2 regions of the Niveibacterium sp. genome follow, and region 1 is predicted to be linked to the other one. Evidence: predicted binding sites of a transcription regulator. Region 1 holds the regulator's gene; the other holds the start of a gene.
The links. The regulator FliA, encoded in region 1, starts transcription of late flagellar genes. The targets are predictions, from matches to a motif close to CTAAAGTTNNNNNNNNNNNNGCCGNTA.
Positions count from the first base shown of each region.

Region 2: the regulator FliA is predicted to act here: its motif matches at 2,022-2,048, upstream of motA (flagellar motor stator protein MotA).

Region 1 is NZ_JAYRDJ010000007.1:95,126-99,689, reverse strand. It holds gene flgM (flagellar biosynthesis anti-sigma factor FlgM) at 1-284, shown strand, start outside; gene ACE3P0_RS07320 (flagella synthesis protein FlgN) at 313-789, shown strand; gene motD (flagellar motor protein MotD) at 838-1,662, opposite strand; gene ACE3P0_RS07310 (flagellar motor protein) at 1,857-2,597, opposite strand; gene ACE3P0_RS07305 (RNA polymerase sigma factor FliA) at 2,612-3,367, opposite strand; gene ACE3P0_RS07300 (MinD/ParA family protein) at 3,492-4,277, opposite strand; gene flhF (flagellar biosynthesis protein FlhF) at 4,274-4,564, opposite strand, start outside.
Region 2 is NZ_JAYRDJ010000001.1:277,593-282,156, reverse strand. It holds gene ACE3P0_RS01305 (methyl-accepting chemotaxis protein) at 1-87, opposite strand, end outside; gene motB (flagellar motor protein MotB) at 106-1,062, opposite strand; gene motA (flagellar motor stator protein MotA) at 1,113-1,967, opposite strand; gene flhC (flagellar transcriptional regulator FlhC) at 2,157-2,705, opposite strand; gene flhD (flagellar transcriptional regulator FlhD) at 2,716-3,033, opposite strand; gene ACE3P0_RS01280 (HDOD domain-containing protein) at 3,210-4,564, opposite strand, start outside.

The DNA.
Region 1 (4,564 bases):
AGTCCGTCGGCAACGCCGGCGACGTAAAGGCTCGAGGTACGCGCGAGAGCGCGGCCAAGCCCGGCGCTGAAGCGGGTTCCAAGGTTGACGTATCGCCCTTGGCTTCGCGCCTGCAGCAAATGGAAGCAACCCTGTCGGGAGTGCCCGAAGTGGATGCGGCCAAGGTCGGCGAACTCAAGCAAGCCATCTCGGACGGACGTTTCCGCGTCAATCCGGAAAAAGTGGCCGACGGCTTGATCGAGAGCGTCCGCCAGATGCTGCAAGCCCAGCCTCGCCAGGCTTGATTTCGCGCACGCCAAGGCTGCTTAGCGCTTGAACCCGACTGCCCTGCTCCAAGCACAGTTTTCCGCTCTGCTGGCCGAAGTCTCGGGCCAGCTGGAGCGGTTCGTTCGTCTACTTGAGGACGAACACGAACTGTTGATTACCGGCCAGATCGAGGCCTTGCTGAGCCTGGCGGAAGACAAGACCGCCGCGGTACGCCAGTTGCAGCAGGCGGAAAACGCCCGCGCGCTACTGCTCAGCCGTTCCGGTATCGATGCACGAGCGGGCAAGATCGCAGAATTCATCGCGCAGCTACCCGAGCAGACGCAGCGTGCATGGCGCCACTACCTTGATCTGGCCGCACGCGCGCAGCAGCTCAACCTGCGCAACGGCGAGTTCATCCGGGATCAGCTGCGGGCCAATCAACAAGCGATGAGCGTGCTGCTCGCGAGCACCGGCCCCAGTCTTTACGACGCCGACGGCGTGACATCAAGCCGCCCGGGCGGCCGACTTTTCGGTCGCGCCTGAGCGGCACTTCGGCATCAGCGCCCAAGCCGAATCACCCCCGCCACCACATCACTCCGGCAGTGTGGCCCCGAGCGCGGCTCCCCCAGGATTGGGTGTCACCGGCCCGACCGCGGGCGCTTCAGCGCTCGGCGGCAACATCGACTCGACATGGATGCTGACCCGGCGATTGCGTTGCCGGCCTTCAGCCGTGCTGTTGTCGGCAATCGGCCGCTGATCAGCGTAACCCGCCACCGTCAGCCGGCGCGCATCGACACCGGTGTCAATGAACAAGCGCACCACCGAACTCGCACGCACTGACGACAGTTCCCAGTTCGATGCGAACGCCGCCGTGGCGATCGGGATGTTGTCCGAGTGCCCCTCTACGCGAATCGGAAAGTCGCCCTGCGCGAGCACCTCCCCCACAGCACGCAGCGCACGCACCGCGTCACTCCCAAGATAGGCTTCGCCGGGGTTGAACAGCGCACTGGCGTTGATTTCGATCGAGATGCCGTGCGCGCCCTCGTTCACCGAAACCTGCCCGCCACGCACCAGCGGTTCAAGCACCCGGCGCACCTGCTCCGCCATGCTGTGCATCTGCTGGCGTGCCTGCACCCGCGCCTCGCTCTCCGCCGGCGACTTTTGCACCTTCGCCTGCTGCGGCACCGCCCCGGCAATCGACGCCCGCGGCACGATCTGCATACCATCGGCGTTGGTCGTCACGTTACGGAAGGCGCTGACCAGTGAGTTGGAAAGCACCCGGTACTTACCCTCGTTGATCGAACTCAGCGCATACATCACGACGAAGAACGCAAACAGCAGCGTAATGAAGTCCGCATACGAAACGAGCCAGCGCTCGTGGTTCTCGTGTTCTTCCTCGTGTTTGCGGCGGCCCATGGTGCGTTCCGTTAAATGCGCTCAAGACAATGAAAAGAACGGCGTAGGCCGCCATAACTTGAGCCGCCGGCAGCCCGAGCGTTCCGATCTGATATGACGGATGCCGCGCGGGCGCGCTCTGCCACGTTCAGGCACAGCTGCCGCGCTATTGAACAAAGGTTTTTTCTGGCACCCAGAACGGGTGCCTCGACGCATCAGGTCACGTAGCCCTGCAAACGGCTCTCGATGATGCGCGGGTTGTCGCCATGGGCGATGCCAACCAGACCGTCCACCAGCATTTCGCGTACGGCGACGAGCTGAGAAATGTGCGCCTGCAGCTTCTTCGCGATCGGCAGGAAGATCAGGTTAGCCGAGCCCACGCCGTAGATCGTCGCCACAAAAGCGACCGCGATACCGGCCCCAAGCTTGGAGGGGTCGGAGAGGTTCTCCATCACATGGATCAGGCCCATCACTGCGCCGAGAATGCCGATGGTGGGCGCATAACCGCCCGCGGCCTCCCAGACTTTGGCGCTGGTTTTCATCTGCTGCTCCCAGGCGCCAATCTCAACCTCCAGCACCTCGCGCAGCCGATCGGGCTCAACGCCATCGACCAGGAGCTGAAGCCCTTTGGCGGCAAAGCTGTCTTTCAGCCCCATCGCCTGCCCTTCCAGCGCGAGCAGACCTTCCTTGCGGGCAATCCCGCTCCACGACACGATCTGTTCGATCACGCGGCGAAACGGCGGCACCGGCGGCACGAAGATCCATGCCCCCATCCGAAGCCCCTGCCGGAATACCGTGAATGGACTCTGCAGCATCACCGCGCCGAGCGTGCCGCCGATCACGATCAGGAAAGCCGTCGGCTGCACCAGCGAGCCGATGTGACCGCCCTCCAGCACTTGGCCGCCAACGATGGCAGTCAAGCCGACGATGAGGCCGAGGATGCTGATCTTATCCACGGCGCGCGCCTTGGTCAGATCGACGCACGGCGCCCGCGGGCACTGGCAGCATGGCTACGCACCTGGCCGGAGATGCGCGAACGCAAGCGCGCAATGGCCTGGCTGTGCAGCTGGCAGACGCGCGATTCGGACACGCCGAGCACTTCGCCAATTTCGCGCAGGTTCAGGTCTTCCTCGTAGTAGAGGCCCATCACCATCTTTTCGCGCTCGGGCAGATCGTCGATCGCCTTGATCAGCGATTCGCGCATCTTCTTGTCTTCCAGCATGTCGAGCGGGTCGGCTTCGTTGCCGGCAACATGGCGTTCGAGGAAGTCTTCTTCTTCCTCGTCGCTGAAGTCCTCGAAGTACACCAGCTGATAGCCGCGCGCTTCCTGCAGCATCTTCTGATAATCCGCCAAGGTCATGCCGAGCGTTTCGGCCAGTTCCTTCTCGGTCGGCTGGCGGCCGTGGCGCTGCTCCAACTGGTGGATCGCGCTTTCGATTCGGCGCATCTCGCGGCGCAAGCTGCGCGGCAACCAGTCGTTTTCGCGCAGACCGTCAAGCATGGCACCGCGGATACGCTGCACGGCGTAGGTTTCAAACTGAGCACCAAGGCCTTCTTCGTAGCGCCCGATCGCGTCGAGCAGGCCCAGCATGCCGTTCTGGATGATGTCTTCAACCTGCACGCTCGCCGGCAGCTTGGCCATCAGGTGATACGCAATACGCTTCACCAGTGGAACGTACTGCGTGACGAGTTGATTCTTGTCTAGCGTTCCCGATGCGGTGTACATCGTGTGACTCTCTCTTCTACGGTCTCGTTCGAGGCTTCGGGCGAAGCCTCCCTGCCGTCACTACTCACACTATCGGCCGCCTGAGAGGGAAATTGAGCCCTATTTCAGGAATTTTTCTATCGGCTCACAGGGCGAGCGCCATCGAAGCGCGCTGCCTTCGCCGCGCCAGACCCAGTACGCGATCCAGAAATACACCATCCGTCGTGCTGTCCGAAGCAGCCGCAGCAGCTGCTGCACATGCATCAAGCCCCTTCACCCGGCGCAGGGCCAGATTCGTTTGCCGGTGACCCACCAGAATCAGGTTGGCGAGCAAGGCCTCTGCCTCATCCTGATCACGCGGATTGGCCAAGGCGAGGTCGATTTGCGGCCACGGGCCACCATCGAGCTGCTTGATCATTGCGTAGGCCTCGGTGATCGCACGCGGAGAGCCATCTACCACCACCACCATGCGGTGCGCAGCGCTCGCCAAGGGCGACAGGCTGCGGCGTTCGTCCGGTCGTGCGTGGATCAGCCACAGATCGCAGCCTCGCTGCAGCGCGCGGCATGTATCGGCAAAGCGCTCGCTGAGTACGCGGTCAGCACCGTTAAGCGCACGCGCCAGTCGCGCCGACGAGTACAGCGACAACCCGGGCCCCGCTTCGACACGCGCCGCCTCAAGCGAGACATGGCGCTCTACCGCTTGCAGAAGGTCAAAGCGCGCCGCAGCACCCAGCGCATCGGCCAAGTTGCCACAGCTCGCCATCTCATCGAACACGGTGACCTGGCGCCCACCTTGTGCGCGGGTCAGCGCTTGCCCCGCCAGCCAGTGCATCGCACCGGCCCCGAAGGCACTCACCGCCACCACTTGCGGCGGGGCGCGGCGCAACAGACGGCGCAGGCCCGCAGCTTGATCCTCGAATCCGGGTTTCATGCGCGGGCTCCGTCGTTGTCACGATTACGGGGGGCCGAGCTGAGCAGACCAGCATCCTCCGGCGTCAGGCGGAAGGGCGAATCCGGCGCCAGTTCGCGCAGCGCACGGTGCGTCAGCCACGCACGATTTGGCAGATGCAGGTCTTCCGGCACGCGCTGGCCGTTTGCAATGTAGTAGGCACGCAGTTCGTGGCGGATCACCACGTCAAGCGCCGGCGCCAGCGATGCGGCCTCGTCGGTCTTGCTCAGGATGCAACCGGCGAGATCCGGGCCCTCGTAGGCACGCAC
Region 2 (4,564 bases), on a different contig from region 1:
GGGCAACGCAAGCCAACCGGCCAACCCGATCACCAACGCGCTCAGACCGACACCCAAAATCGTTGCAGATCCCTTGCTTAGTTTCATGGCTGCCTCTGTCTTGCTTTAGGGCTCTGTTCGCACCGGGCCGCTGCCCATTTCGCGGCCGACATCCTCCGCCGTGGGCGCCGAACCGTTGCTGATTTCCAGCGTGCGTCCCGCAGTGGCGAGCTGCTCCTCGGCACGCTTGTTCAACACGACAATGCTGATGCGCCGGTTGATCGGGTCGTACGGATCCTCCGCCTTGAGTGGAATCGTCGCCGCAAGGCCGACGACTCGCGCCACGCGGTTGTCCGCAAGCCCGCCAAACACCAGCTCACGCCGGCACGCGTTGGCGCGATCGGCCGAGAGTTCCCAGTTACCCATACCACGATCACCGCCCGCGTACTGCGTTGCATCGGTATGGCCGGATACGCTGATGCGGTTACCAACCTCGTTGAGCGTCTGCGCTACGGCGTGCAGGATCTCGCGCGTGTAGGGTTTGAGCGTTGAGCCCCCGCTGTCGAACATCGGCCGGTTCTTCTCGTCGACGATCTGAATGCGCAGGCCTTCGGAAGTGATATCGAGCAACAACTGTTTGGCGAACGGCCGCAACACCGGAGACGCTTCAATCATCGCCTCCAGCTTCTGCTTGATCTCTTCGAAGCGGGCGCGCTCCAGCGATTCGTTGTCCGCCGGCATCGTCTTGGGCTGGCGAAGGCGCTTCTTGGGTTGGTCATAGTCCGCGTTGGCAACCTGCCCAACCGATTTGGTCAGATCGTTACCGCCGCCCGGGATCACCGACGTCGCATCGCCGGTGCCGCGCCCGCCTTGTGCAGACATCTTGACTGGTGCCTGGAAGTAATCCGAAATGCCCTTCAGGTCACCTTCGGTGGTTGAGCCAAGCAACCACATCAGCAGGAAGAAGGCCATCATCGCAGTCACGAAGTCTGCGTACGCGATCTTCCATGCACCACCATGCGCGCCACCACCGCCCTTCTTGATGCGCTTGATGACAATTGGTTGTTGGGTAGCTTCGGCCATTTAGTCTGGTAGGCGAGTGTTCACTGAATCCAGCAGGTCAATACCCTTGCTTACTTTTTGCGGCTCTTGATCTCGTCTTCGAGTTCCTTGAAGCCGGGGCGGTCGGTCGAGAACAACACCTTGCGGCCGAACTCGATCGCCACCTGCGGCGCATAGCCATTCATGCTCGCAAGCAGCACGACCTTGATGCACTGGAAGATTTTGCCGCCCTCTTCCATCTTCTGTTCCATCTGGCCAGCGAGCGGGCCAACGAAGCCGTAGGAAAGCAGGATGCCGAGGAAGGTACCGACCAGCGCACCACCGATCATCTTGCCCAGCACCGCTGGCGGCTGCCCCACCGAGCCCATCACGTTCACCACACCCATCACCGCAACGACGATACCGAAGGCGGGAACACCATCCGCCATCTTGGTCACCGCGTGCACCGGCGTATGTGCCTCCTGATGGTGGGTCTCGATCTCCATGTCCATCAGGTTTTCGATCTCGAAGGCATTAAGGTTGCCGCCCACCATCATGCGCAGATAGTCGGTGAGGAACTCCATTGCGTGGTGGTCTGCAGTAACGCTCGGATACTTGCCGAAGATCGCACTGCTATCCGGGTTCTCGATGTCGTTCTCGATCGACATCAGCCCTTCCTTGCGTACCTTCGCAAGGATCTCGTAGAGCATCGCCAGCAAATCCACGTACATCGCCTTGTTGTAAGGCGAGCCCTTGAAGACCCCGGGAACGGCACCGGCCACTGACTTTATCGTCTTGAGGCTATTCCCCGCAACAAGACCACCGATCATCAAACCGAGGATCGCAATGTATTCAGTGGGGACCCACAACGCCGCAAGGCTGCCGTGAATCGCATATGTGCCGACTGACGCGGCGAGGATGATCACGTAGCCAATGATCAGGAACATTGCCTTCTGCCCTTCCTACAGAAACATGCGTGTTTCAGCACCCGACTGTGCCTGTAACGGCGGCGCCAAGAGAAACTTGAGCACCCGCGCTGCACTGCATCAGGCCACTGGGTCTGCTTGCGTGGCGCAAAAAAAGGCCGTCGGCACGTGCGTGCCGACGGCGCAGCTCCTTGCTGAGCAAGGAGGAGGTCAGCCGGTCAGACTGGCGTCGCTGTGAGCGGCGGCGCGGCGGGTCTTGCCCGCACGCGAGGGTACGTTGCACAGCCCGCAGACGTAGTCGTGCGTCGGGTCGTAGGCGTGTGCAACATAGCGGCCACCGCAGCGAGTGCAGCCGGCGAGTTGCAGCATGTGTGCATCAAAAAAACGGATCAGTGTCCACGCGCGGGTCAGGCTCAGCACCCGCTCCAGATCGTGTTCTTCACAGTGGGCGATGTACAGGCGATAGGCAGAGAGCACCGACTCCAACCCACGCTGTCCGCCGTGTTCCTGCAGAAAGCGGTGAAAGCCCATGAACAGCGACGCATGAATGTTCTGCTGCCACGTCATGAACCAATCGGTCGAGAACGGCAACATGCCCTTCGGCGGTGACTCGCCGCGCACTTCCTTGTAAAGGCGCAGCAGCCGCTCGCGCGACAGCGAAGTCTCTGCCTCCAACATCTGCATGCGGGCACCCATGCGGATCATCTCGATCGCGCTCTGGGTGTCGATGGCGTCCTGCACCACGCTCCGGGTAGCCATGGCGCCATCCTCAGGCGAGGTTTTCGACCGGGCGGCTGGCCGCCAGGATCGCGGCATGAATGCTGGCGACCGCAGGCTCGCGCTCGTGGTTGGCGAGCAACTCAAGCAGCAGGCGCTCGTCGAAGCGGACCTGACACAGCATCATGCCCGAGCTCGACATACGCAGGATCTGCGCAGGCGACAGCGACTCGATCACATCCGCGGCATCTTCACCCACGCCAAGGCGGAACATGCCAGCCTGACGGTCTTCCAGCAGCAGTCGCTGGGCCAACATCAGGTAGGACAGATTCAGTTCGCGGATCTCTTCCGCCAGGTTTGCAGTGCGCATGGTGACCTCCTCAGTCCGTCGCCTTTTTGGCGACTTATCGTGTGGAAGCAACAGTACCAATGGCACTCAGGAAACTTGAGTCGGGCGATTTCGGATAATCGCGTAGGCAAAAGCAAACACAGCCATGTAGGAATTTCACCTACACGACCGAGTTATTGCCAATAAACCTCAAACAATCAACGCGTTACAGCACCCTCGCCGATCGCTGAACGAGCCAAAACCGCCGCAGACCCAAAGCCGGGAACAGCGCCCTTTGCGGCAGAAAGTTCACTTGAGGCCTGTTTGACGAGCGTTTCGGGCGAGCTCGTCGACGCGTTCCGCTGCGCAAAGCCAACATGAACCGCGATTCGAAGCTGAAGCCGGTCAAGTTTGAACGTCGCCTCGCCCACATGCCGACGCAGCCGCTCTGCGAGCAGCCCCGCCCCCGTTTCATCGGTATCAGGACACAACACCAAAAAACCATCGCTGGCCGACCGAGCCAAAACATCATGCCCACGCAAGGCCTGCTTCAGCACCATCCCGACATGCTTGATCAAGGCCTCGCCAACCGCCTGGCCATAAGTGCCGGCAAGCTGAGAAAAACCATCGATCGCAACCGCCATGCACACCGTGGGCCGCTGGCTGCGTGAAGCAGCCGACCATTCCTGCTCCACGCGATCCATGAAGTAGCGCTGGTTCGGCAGCACCGTCAGCGGATCAGTCAGCGCCACGTCCTGCAAGCGGCGGTTAGACACCGCCAGTTCGGACGCGAATTGCCGGATCTCTTCACGGTCGCGCTCGATCTCTTCGTGCAGCTTCACCACACGCATGCCGGCTCGCATGCGCGCCAGCAACACGCGGCCATTGATCGGCTTGGTGATGAAATCGTCTACGCCACACTCGAAGGCCTCGACAAGGCGTTGTTCGTTTTCATGACTCGTCAGCACCAGCACATAGATGCTGCGCCCGACCCGCGTCTGCCGCAGGCGTTCGACGAGCTTCAGGCCACTGCCATCCGGCAGCGACCATTCGACAATCATCAGGTGCGGCTGCATCAGGATCGCCGCTTCGGCCGCCTGCTCGACCGTCGCCACCTCATGCACTTCGTGCCCGGCCTCATCGAGCAACGCACGAACGGCCGCGCGCACCGCGGCATCGGCCTCGACCAGCAGCACCCGCAAATACCGGCCGTTGGGCTTAGCGACAACGCTTCGTGCGGCAACTGGCGGTTCTGCCACCACAGGTGCCGATACAGCCACCGCCGCTTCACCCGCAGCCACAAGACTGGAAAACGCCGCGATCTTGCGGGGCGCCAGTTGCAACAAGGACGACCATTCCGTCCAGTCGCGAATCGCTGCGTCGCAGGTTTCGTTCAGATCCGCGCCCTCAATCCGCAACGCTGCCGCCTGCGCACGGATCGCGGGCACGCGCTGCACTTGGCCGGCGGATTCTGTCTCGCACAAACGGCCAAGCTCGGCGGCCAAAGCCAAAGATCGGCACAGCGTTGCCTCACGCGTCCCCTCGGCAGGCCAGGTGGACTCTGCACACGCAT